Regions from separate parts of the Pseudomonas sp. FBCC-B1667 genome, predicted to be linked through region 2. Evidence: predicted binding sites of a transcription regulator. Region 2 holds the regulator's gene; the other holds the start of a gene.

The links. The regulator FliA, encoded in region 2, starts transcription of late flagellar genes. The targets are predictions, from matches to a motif close to CTAAAGTTTNNNNNNNNNNNGCCGNTAA.
Region 1: a site for FliA is predicted at 3,014-3,041, ahead of NL116_RS14180 (methyl-accepting chemotaxis protein). Genes of this name have one in related genera too.

Annotation. Positions count from the first base shown of each region.
Region 1 is NZ_CP101437.1:3,126,988-3,132,468, forward strand. It holds gene NL116_RS14170 (YqaA family protein) at 1-278, opposite strand, end outside; gene NL116_RS14175 (DUF411 domain-containing protein) at 278-724, opposite strand; gene NL116_RS14180 (methyl-accepting chemotaxis protein) at 956-2,947, opposite strand; gene NL116_RS14185 (aldo/keto reductase) at 3,142-4,137, opposite strand; gene NL116_RS14190 (LysR family transcriptional regulator) at 4,256-5,182, shown strand; gene NL116_RS14195 (GNAT family N-acetyltransferase) at 5,171-5,481, opposite strand, start outside.
Region 2 is NZ_CP101437.1:1,933,541-1,939,021, forward strand. It holds gene flhA (flagellar biosynthesis protein FlhA) at 1-94, shown strand, start outside; gene flhF (flagellar biosynthesis GTPase FlhF) at 106-1,440, shown strand; gene fleN (flagellar synthesis regulator FleN) at 1,557-2,387, shown strand; gene fliA (RNA polymerase sigma factor FliA) at 2,384-3,124, shown strand; gene NL116_RS08595 (chemotaxis response regulator CheY) at 3,292-3,663, shown strand; gene NL116_RS08600 (protein phosphatase CheZ) at 3,686-4,474, shown strand; gene NL116_RS08605 (chemotaxis protein CheA) at 4,529-5,481, shown strand, end outside.

The DNA.
Region 1 (5,481 bases), 1.2 Mb from region 2:
GACCAATGGCCGTAGCGCTGATAGTGCTGTCGGGCCTGTTCCAGATGACGAGGGCTGACCGGAAACCAGCGCCGATTGCGAAACCGTTCGATGCCGCGTCCCAGCCACCAATTCACCAGCGAGCCCAGCACGTTACCCAAGGTGGCGACGGCCAGCAGTGACCACAGCCAATATTTTTCGCTGAGCAACAGCCCCACCAGCACCGCTTCGGACTGTAGCGGCAGCAACGTCGCAGCACCGAACGCGGCGAGAAACAGCCCAAGGTACGCGCCGGACATCAATGGGCGGGGTAGTCCGCCACCACGACATCAGTGCCGTCTTTCTTCAGGCCGATCACTTGGTAGGCATCGCTCATGCCATCCATTTCCATCCCGGGCGAGCCCATGGGCATGCCTGGGGCGGCAACGCCCAGCAGGTCGTCACGCTTGCTCAACGCCAGCACCTGATCCGCCGGTACATGGCCTTCGACAAACTTGCCGTTGATCAACGCGGTGTGGCACGACGCCAGACGCGGCGGTACGCCGTGCTGTTGCTTGAATTCGCTCATGTTGGTTTCGACGTGGTCTTCTACCTTGAAACCGTTGGCTTGAAGGTGACTGATCCATTTTTTGCAACAGCCACAGTTGGCGTCGCGATGGACTTCGATGGGGATCAGGTCAGCGGCCTGAGCCAGGGAGGAAATAAAAAGGACGCTCAAGGCGGCCAGACGCAGAGGGGTTCGCATGGGAAGGTCTCGACTCGGTGGCGGTCAAAAAAAGAGGCATTTTGACCAGTTTAGCCACGGATTAGGGACGAGATTGTTTCCAAGTGATGCAGAGTTAATGCAGACACTGCAGAACCCTGTGGGAGCGAGCATGCTCGCGATAGCGTCATGTCAGTCGGCATCACTGTTTAATGACACACCGCAATCGCGAGCAAGCTCGCTCCCACAGGTTTTGCTCCAGGCTTCAGGTAATCAACGAACCTTGAACCGCCCCATGATCGAACTGACGCGTGCATTGGCATCCACCAGTTGCCGGGTATTCAGCTCGCTGGCCTGACCGCTTTTCACCAGTTCATCCACCATATGACGAATCTGCACCATGCTGCGGTTGATCTCTTCGGTCACCGCACTTTGCTGCGAGGCGGCGGTGGCGATTTGAGTGCTCAGGCCGTTGATGTGGCTGACGGAACCGGCCATTTCATCCAGGCCGGAGTTGACCCGTGCTGTCGCGTCGGCGGCGGACTGGCAACTGGCCTGGGTGTTTTCCATCGCAGCAACCGACGAACTGACGCCCTGGGTCAGGCGCGTAAGCATTTCATTGATTTCCGAGGTGCTGGCCTGGGTGCGGCCGGCGAGGGCGCGGACTTCATCGGCGACCACCGCAAAACCCCGACCTTGTTCCCCGGCACGGGCCGCCTCGATGGCGGCGTTCAATGCAAGCAAGTTGGTTTGCCCAGCGATGGCGCCAATTACCCCGAGAATCTCGGTGATGCGTTGCGCGTCCTGCTGCATGCTTTCGACTTTGTGGGTGGCGCTGGCCACTTCCTCGATCAGCGCAACCACGCTGCTCGACGCTTCGCCCACCACCACGCGCGAACGGTCAGCGTTTTCGTTGGCACGTTTGGTGAAGGCTGCCGTCTCGGCGGCATTTTGCGCGACGCTTTCAGCGGTCGAACTCATCTCGGTAATGGCGGTGACGGTTTGATCGGTTTCCGAAGCATGACGCACCAGAATCTGACTGGTATGGGCCGAGGTGCGTTGCAGATTGTCCAGGCTCGACGCCATGGCGCCGGTGGCCTGGGTCACTTCACCGATCATGTTCTGCAAGTAGACGATAAACGCATTGACCGAATAGCCGATGGCGCCCAGTTCGTCCTCGGCGCGGATGGTGATGCGCTTGGTCAGATCCGCATCGCCCGCAGACAGCGCGTCGATGTTGGCCTTGAGGATTTTGAGACGCAGGACCAGTTGGCGAATCGCGTAGATCTGCAACAGCCCTAGCAGGATCACCATTGGTATTTGCAACAGGCTCAGGGTGCTGAGCACGTCGTCGCGCTGGGCGGTGATCAGTTTGCTCGGCAGGGCGGTAGCGAGGAACCACGGCGAGCCTTCGATGGGGCGCATGAAGAAAGTGCTGTCTACCCCGTTGTTGTCGAATTCCACGCGCTGCGACTGGTCACGGTTTTGCAGGCCGGCTTTTACCTGACTGGCAAAGGGTGAGCTGCTCGCCAGTTCACTGATGTTTTTCAGGACGATGGGCCCGCTGATGCGCGAACTGTTGCTGATGATCTTGCCGTCGGCTTCGACGATCAACATCTCGGCGCCAAGGTCTTTTTCTTTTTGCGCGATCAAGTCATTGAAGAAGCCCAGCGTCACGTCGATGGTCGACACGCCGTACGCCACGCCATTTTTCAGAATGGCCATGGCGCAGTTGGTGCGGGGCTCGGCACTGGCGTCATCTTTATAAGCTGCCGCCCAGGCACATTGGCCACGTGGCGTTTGCATGCCGCCCTTGTACCAGGCCTGGTCATAGTAGTTCGGCGCAGCGTCACTGTTCCAGAACGTATTGACTGCCAGTTTGCCCGAGGCGTCGCGGTGCCAGAAGGTGCTGAATTTGTTGCGCCCGGCTTCACGTTGGCCGGGCAACGGCCAGATCCCGCCGCCAAAGACTTTCAATTCACCGTACTGATCCACCAAGCCCGGCAACACCGTGTCGATACCCGCGCTGTCGAGCAACGGAATGGTTTGGGTGATGCTGCGTTGCTGCGCCTGAACCTTGTTCAGTTCGCCCTGAATTTGCCGGGCGACGTCGGCGATGCGATTGAGGGCCACCTGTTCTTCGGTATGGCGCAGTTTCGGCGCGACCAACTGGCTGATGCCGACCACCGTCAGCACAAACAGCAACAGGATAAACAGGACCAGAAACAGCGTGTAGCGAGCCTGGATCGAACGGAATGTGGGCATGGGACCGGTCCTTGTGTGCAGCACTTTTATTATTAGGTTTGGATGGGGCGTCGGTGCTTCAGCGGGTTATCGGCTTGCGCAGGGATAGCTTGAGGTACGATCGTCCAAGAAACGGGCATCGGCAGTAGAAAGAGCGTCAACTCCAAGGCGCTTATAGGTGTGGCCCGTTCGGAGGAGCGGGCCAGGCACCGTTACTAGCGGTCGAGCAACTTCATGACTTCCTCGGGGTAACGCAAGCCTGCGGTGGCATGGGCGGGGAATATCGCTTCCAGCGCTTTCAGTTCATCTGCGCTAAGTTTCACCTCCAATGCCTCGACGTTTTCTTCCAGGTATTTGCGCTGTTTTGTGCCGGGGATCGGGATCAGGTAGTCACCTTGTGCCAGCACCCAAGCCAACGCCAATTGGCCTGCTGTCACGCCTTTCTTTGCGGCCAGCGCCTGTACTTGCTGCACCAGCAACAGATTCTTCGCAAAGTTTTCCCCTTGAAAGCGTGGACTGAAACGACGGTAATCATCCGCCGCAAAGTCGTCCGGGCTTTTCAGCGCTCCCGTCAGAAAGCCACGCCCCAGCGGGCTGTAGGGCACAAACGCCACGCCCAGTCGCTGGCACGCGGCCAGGCAGCCGTTCTCTTCCTGGTCGCGGCTCCACAACGAATATTCACTTTGCAGCGCGCTGATGGGGTGCACCTTTTGCGCTCGTTCCAGCGTGGCAACGGAAGCCTCGCTCAAGCCCAGGTAACGTACCTTGCCGGCCTTCACCAGTTCGGCCATGGCCCCGACGGTTTCTTCGATGGCCACCTGCGGGTCGATCCGATGTTGGTAATACAAGTCCAGGGTGTCGATGCCCAGGCGTTTGAGCGTGCCGTCGATGGAGGCATGAATGTAGTCCGGGCGGCCATTTACGCCCCGTGCGGTGGGGTTGGAAGGATCGCGAACAATGCCGAACTTGCTCGCCAGGAATACTTGGTTGCGTCTGCCGATTATGGCCTTGCCGATCAATTCTTCATTGGTGTGCGGGCCGTACATGTCCGCGGTGTCAAGCAGGTTGATCCCCAGCTCGAGCGCCCGGTGGAGGGTGGCAGTGGCCTCGCGGGTGTCCACGCCGGTGGTGTAGAAATCGGTCATGCCCATGCAGCCCAGGCCGATGGCGGAAACCTGCGGGCCGTTTTTGCCCAATTGACGTGTTTGCATGAAATCAACTCCCTGTGGTGTGAGCGCACAGTGTCGACCTCGACAGAAACAAGATAAACCGGCTAAAACTGCTATCACTGTTCGTATTTTCTAAATAATCCTCGGGGTTGCCAGACCAATGGACCGTTTTAACGCCATGCGCGTGTTTACCCGAATCGTCGAACTGGGCGGGTTTGCCAAAGCGGCAGACAGCCTGCAATTACCCCGCGCCTCGGTCACTGTCTTGATCAAGCAGCTTGAATCGCATCTGGGGGTACAGCTACTGCAACGCACCACGAGACAGATCAGCCTGACCCTCGACGGCGCGGCCTTTTACCCGCGTTGTGTGCGGCTATTGGCAGACCTTGAAGAGACTGAGGCGGTGTTTTCCGCCGCTCGACACAATCCCAAAGGGTTGTTGCGGGTGGACATGCCGGCAGGCATTGGGCGCTTGATCGTGATTCCCGCGTTGCCGGCGTTCACCCGACGTTATCCCTTGATCGAACTGGAAATCGGTCTGAACGACCGTCCAGTTGATCTGATCCGCGAGGGCGTCGATTGCGTGTTGCGCGGCGGCGCCGCGCTGGATGATTCATTGGTGGCGCGTCCGTTGGTCATGCTGGATCAGGTGACGTGTGCCAGCCCTGACTACTTGCAACGCCATGGAACGCCTCAGTGTCTGGCAGACCTCGAAGGTCACCGGATGGTGGAGTATTTCTCCGCCGCCACCGGTAAGCGATTTGGATTGGAATTCCAGGTTGATGATGACGTTCAACTCATGGATTTGCCCAAACAGATAGCGGTCAACAGTGCCGACGGTTACCTGGCCGCGTGCGAGGCGGGGTACGGATTGATTCAGACCCCGTATTACCACGTTGCCCGTCAGCTCGACGAAGGCCGTTTGTGTGAAGTGCTCGCAAAAGTGCCGCCACCAGTGATGCCGCTGACGGCGCTGTATCCGCCTCACCGCCAGTTGTCCCCGCGGGTGAGGGTGTTTGTCGACTGGCTGGTGGAGCTTTGCGCGCAGCCGGGTCTTGACGTTCACAGGAGAAGGTCAAGCGGCTGAGCAGGTGCTGTCCAATGCCCTGACGTTGCGCTGCAAGTTATCGTGCAACTGTTGCATGTCAGGGCAATGCAGAGAGAGGTGACGCGGCTGCGCCCCTCGGTGAAACAGCGCAAACCAACCGTTACTGTGCAGGGCGGGCATCAATCCACTGAAGGTGAAACCCAGTATCGTCAAACGATGCAGGTCCTCGACGAAGTGGCGTGACAGCTCGACTTTCGCCGAAATCAGCCAATGGCCGGGCAAACTCCGGAGTTGATCCAGCAATGCGTCGCTCAAGCGCTGAATGACAACGACGTGGC
Region 2 (5,481 bases):
ACTGGCAGTCCCGGGTTTGCATGTGTTGGCTTATCAGGAAATCCCTGACAACAAGCAAGTGACCATCGTTGCGACAGTAGGGCCCAACGGCTGAGGTAGTGGTTTATGCAAGTTAAGCGTTTTTTCGCCGCCGATATGCGTCAGGCCATGAAACTGGTTCGTGATGAGCTGGGCGCCGATGCCGCCATTATTGGCAATCGCCGGATCGCCGGTGGTGTCGAGCTGACAGCTGCGCTGGATTACAAATTGTCGGCGCTGGCCCCGCGTGTTCCGAACATGGAACTCGAGGATGAGCTGCGCAAGACCCAGACGCGCATCGTCACTGCCCAGGCCGAATTGAGCCTGCGCGGCGATGGCGAGACCGAAGGCGACAAGACCACCAATCGCCAGTTGTTCGCCGGCCTGCCACTCACCGCTGCAGAACCACTGATCGAACCGACCTACGCCGAACCGCGTCGCTCGGCGCCTGCCCCGGCACCGGCCGCTGGCGGCGTTGACCCACGTGCATTCGACTCGATGCGTTTCGAGCTCAACAGCCTGCGCGAACTGATGGAAGTACAGCTCGGTTCGCTGGCCTGGAATCAGCTGCAAGGCAGCCGTCCGGCCCAGGCCAATCTGTGGCGTCGCCTGCAACGTATCGGCCTGTCCGGCCCGTTGTCACGCGATCTGCTGGCAATGATCGGTGATATCGATGAGCCCCGTCAGGCCTGGCGCATGTTGCTGGCGCACCTGGCGCGGATGATTGCCACACCGGAAGTCGAGCCACTGGAAGAGGGCGGCGTGATTGCCATGGTCGGTCCCGCCGGCATGGGCAAGACCACCACCTTGGCCAAGCTCGCGGCCCGTTACGTGCTCAAGTACGGCGCGCAGAACATTGCGCTGGTGAGCATGGACAGCTTTCGCATTGGCGCCCAGGAGCAACTCAAGACCCTGGGCCGTATCCTTAATGTGTCGGTGACCCACGTCGATCCGGGCCAATCACTGGTTCAGGCGCTGGAACCACTGCTGCGCAAACGCGTGGTGCTGATCGATACCGCAGGCCTTCAGGCCAGCGATCCAGCCCTGCGCATGCAGCTCGAAAGCCTGGCCGGACGTGGCATCAAATCAAAAAATTACCTGGTGCTCGCAACCACCAGCCAGAAACAGGTTCTAACAGCCGCTTATCACAGTTACAAACGCTGCGGGCTCGCTGGCTGCATCCTGACTAAACTGGATGAAACGGCAAGTCTGGGCGAAGTGCTGAGCCTGGCGATCAGTCATGAATTGCCGGTGGCGTACCTGACCGATGGCCCGCGGATCCCGGATGATTTGCATCTGCCGCGTCGTCATCAGCTGGTCAGTCGCGCCGTCAGCGTGCAAATGCAGGAAGAACCCAGCGAAGAAGCCATGGCTGACATGTTCGCTGATATTTACCACAGCCCGACCAAGCAGGTTGGCTGAGGTATTAATGAAAAGTTTTTGTACCTACATCGATGGTCTGCCATGCATTGTTCAGTTGCTGAACGCGCAGCCAGTAATGTGGCCTCCGTCTATGCAAGACAAGGTAAAGAAATAACATGGGCAGCATGCATCCCGTACAGGTGATCGCGGTGACCGGCGGCAAAGGTGGCGTCGGCAAGACTAACGTGTCAGTGAATTTGTCACTGGCCCTGGCCGAGCTCGGCCGTCGCGTCATGCTGTTGGACGCTGACCTGGGTCTGGCGAACGTCGACGTCCTGCTGGGGCTGACACCCAAACGTACACTGGCCGACGTCATCGAAGGCCGCTGCGAGCTGCGCGACGTTCTGTTGCAGGGCCCGGGCGGTATTCGAATCGTTCCGGCCGCGTCCGGCACACAGAGCATGGTTCACTTGAGCCCGGCTCAGCATGCCGGCCTGATCCAGGCGTTCAGCGACATCGGCGACAACCTCGACGTATTGGTGATCGACACCGCTGCGGGCATAGGTGACTCGGTAGTCAGTTTTGTTCGGGCAGCGCAGGAAGTCTTGCTGGTGGTCTGCGACGAGCCGACCTCCATCACCGACGCCTACGCACTGATCAAACTGCTTAACCGCGATTACGGCATGAACCGCTTCCGCGTCCTGGCCAACATGGCCCAGAGCCCGCAAGAAGGTCGCAACCTGTTCGCCAAGTTGACCAAGGTCACCGACCGCTTTCTCGACGTTGCCTTGCAATACGTCGGCGCGGTGCCTTACGACGAAAGCGTGCGCAAGGCTGTGCAGAAACAACGTGCCGTGTATGAAGCCTTCCCGCGTTCCAAGTGCGCCCTGGCGTTCAAGGCTATCGCGCAGAAAGTTGATACCTGGCCGCTGCCTGCCAACCCGCGCGGGCACCTTGAATTTTTCGTCGAGCGCCTTGTGCAACAGACCGCAGGACCCGTCCTATGACAGCCAGTGGCTACAACCTCTACAAGAAGTCGGCACGTGACGCGCAGTACGAGCTGATCGAGCGTTACGCGCCACTGGTCAAACGCATTGCTTACCACTTGCTGGCCCGTCTGCCGGCCAGTGTCCAGGTTGAAGACCTGATCCAGGCCGGGATGATCGGCCTGCTTGAAGTGTCGACCAAATACGACGCCAGCAAAGGCGCCAGTTTCGAGACGTACGCGGGCATACGAATCCGCGGCGCCATGCTTGATGAAGTACGCAAGGGGGACTGGGCGCCACGCTCGGTTCACCGAAATACCCGTATGGTCAGCGACGCAATTCGCTCTATTGAAGCTAAAACCGGCCGTGACGCTAAAGATCACGAGGTTGCGGCCGAACTCCAATTGAGCCTCGACGATTATTACGGGATTTTGAACGACACCCTGGGCAGCCGCTTATTCAGTTTCGACGATCTGTTGCAGGACGGCGAACACGAAGGGCTGCACGAGGATGGCGCGAGTGCTCATCTCGAACCGTCACGCGATCTGGAAGATGAACGCTTCCAGGCGGCGCTGGCGGACGCGATTGCCAATTTGCCGGAGCGCGAGCGACTGGTGTTGGCGCTGTACTACGACGAAGAGTTGAATCTCAAGGAAATCGGTGAGGTCCTGGGGGTCAGCGAATCGCGGGTCAGCCAGTTACACAGCCAGTGCGCGGCCCGTTTGCGGGGGCGTTTGGGGGAGTGGCGAGCGCGCTGAAGGCAGTGTGGGGACACTGCGAACGGGGCTGGTGCGGATTTGAACGGCACCGGTCGCGATCTGTTGTGCTCCAGACAGTCATCGAGTGAATTGCCGAATTGATTGAAATGGCGCGTCCAGGTGCTGGGCGCGTTTAAGACTGCTTGGAGGTCGAATTGGACAAGAACATGAAAATCCTCATCGTTGATGACTTCTCAACGATGCGGCGAATCATAAAAAACCTGTTGCGTGACCTTGGGTTCACCAACACGGTCGAGGCCGACGATGGCACTACTGCCATTCCGGTTCTCAACAGCGGGAGCATCGATTTTCTGGTCACGGACTGGAACATGCCTGGCATGACCGGTATCGATCTGCTGCGCCACGTCCGCGCCGATGAAAAGCTCAAGCACCTGCCAGTGCTGATGGTGACTGCTGAAGCCAAGCGCGAGCAGATCATCGAAGCGGCCCAGGCCGGCGTCAACGGCTATGTGGTCAAACCCTTCACGGCCCAGGCGTTGAAAGAAAAAATCGAGAAGATTTTCGAACGCATCGGTTGATCCACTGCGCCACGGGGGAGCTATGGAGCATAAAGAATCTTCACAGGGCGATTTTGAATCGACCCTGAAAAAACATGCCGTCGAACTGGTCGCCAGCCTTGAAAAAGGCAGGTTCGGCGAGGCTGTGCAACTGATCCATGAGCTCAATCAGACCCGTGACCGTGGCCTGTATCAAGAAGTGGGCAAGCTCACTCGCGAGCTGCACAGCGCGATCGTCAATTTCCAGATTGACCCGAACATGCCGCAAGCCGAGGAAGTGTCGCAGATCACGGACGCCACCGAGCGCCTGGGGTATGTGGTCAAGCTGACCGAGGCTGCGGCCAACCGCACCATGGACCTGGTAGAAAGCGCCACGCCGCTGGTCAACAGCTTGAGCGAAGAAGCCCAGGCCTTGAGCACGGACTGGAGCCGGTTCATGCGCCGCGAAGTCGGGGCTGAAGAGTTCCGTGAGTTGGCCCGCCGCGTCGACGGTTTCCTGACACGCAGCACGCAGGACAACCGCACGGTGTCGAGCAACCTCAACGACATCCTGCTGGCTCAGGATTACCAGGACCTCACCGGTCAGGTGATCAAGCGCGTGACCCAATTGGTCACCGAAGTTGAAAGCAATTTGCTCAAGCTCGTCCTCATGGCCAGCCAGGTAGACCGCTTTGCGGGTATCGAACATGACCGTGAATCGATGCTCGCCGAAAAAGATCCACAAAAACATCTCTCTCAGGGTGAAGGTCCGCAGATCCATGCCGATAAAAGAGAAGACGTTGTGTCCGGTCAGGACGATGTGGACGATTTGCTATCCAGCCTGGGATTTTAGAGTTTTAGCATTCTAGGTTTTTTAGGTTTTTAGACCTGTAGGAGCACCCCCTTAATGAGCTTCGGCGCCGATGAAGAGATCCTTCAGGATTTCCTGGTTGAGGCCGGCGAGATTCTAGAGCAACTGTCCGAACAACTGGTCGAGCTGGAAAGCCGACCGGATGACGCGGACTTGCTCAATGCAATTTTTCGCGGTTTTCACACTGTAAAAGGGGGCGCCGGCTTCCTCCAGCTCAACGAACTGGTGGAGTGCTGCCACATCGCCGAGAACGTGTTCGACATCCTGCGCAAGGGTGAGCGTCGCGTTGACTCGGAACTGATGGACGTGGTCCTCGAAGCGCTGGACGCGGTGAACAGCATGTTCGGCGAAGTCCGCGAGCGCAGCCCGGTTACGGCGGCGACCCCGCAATTGCTGGAGGCCCTGGCCCGTTTGGCCGAGCCGCAAACGGCAGACGAAGCTGCGCCGGTTGCTCACGTGGCTGAAGCACCTGCCGTCGAAAGCGAATCGGGTGACATCACCGATAACGAATTCGAACAACTGCTGGACTCGCTGAACGCCGTCAAGGCTCAGGCCGAGGCGCCAGTGGTTGCAGCTGCACCTAAGCCTGCCAGCGATGCCGCTGCCAGCGACGAAATCACCGATGCCGAGTTCGAGTCGTTGCTCGATCAATTGCACGGCAAAGGCCAGTTCGCCGTCGATGCCGTGGCGCCTGCGCCCGCCGCACCGGCTGCGCCGATAGCGGCAGGCGACAGCTCTGACATCACCGACGACGAATTTGAAGCACTGCTCGACCAGTTGCACGGCAAAGGCAATTTTGCGGTGGATGCGCTGGAGTCGGCCATTGCTTCGGTACCGGCTTCGCCTGCGCCAACCGCTGCCGCGGTGGGCGGGGATCTGATCTCCGATCACGAGTTCGAATCGCTGCTCGACGAATTGCACGGTAAAGGCAAGTTCACCGACGTGGCGACAGGCTCTGTCGTTACTGCCGCGGCGCCCGTCGCCAAGGC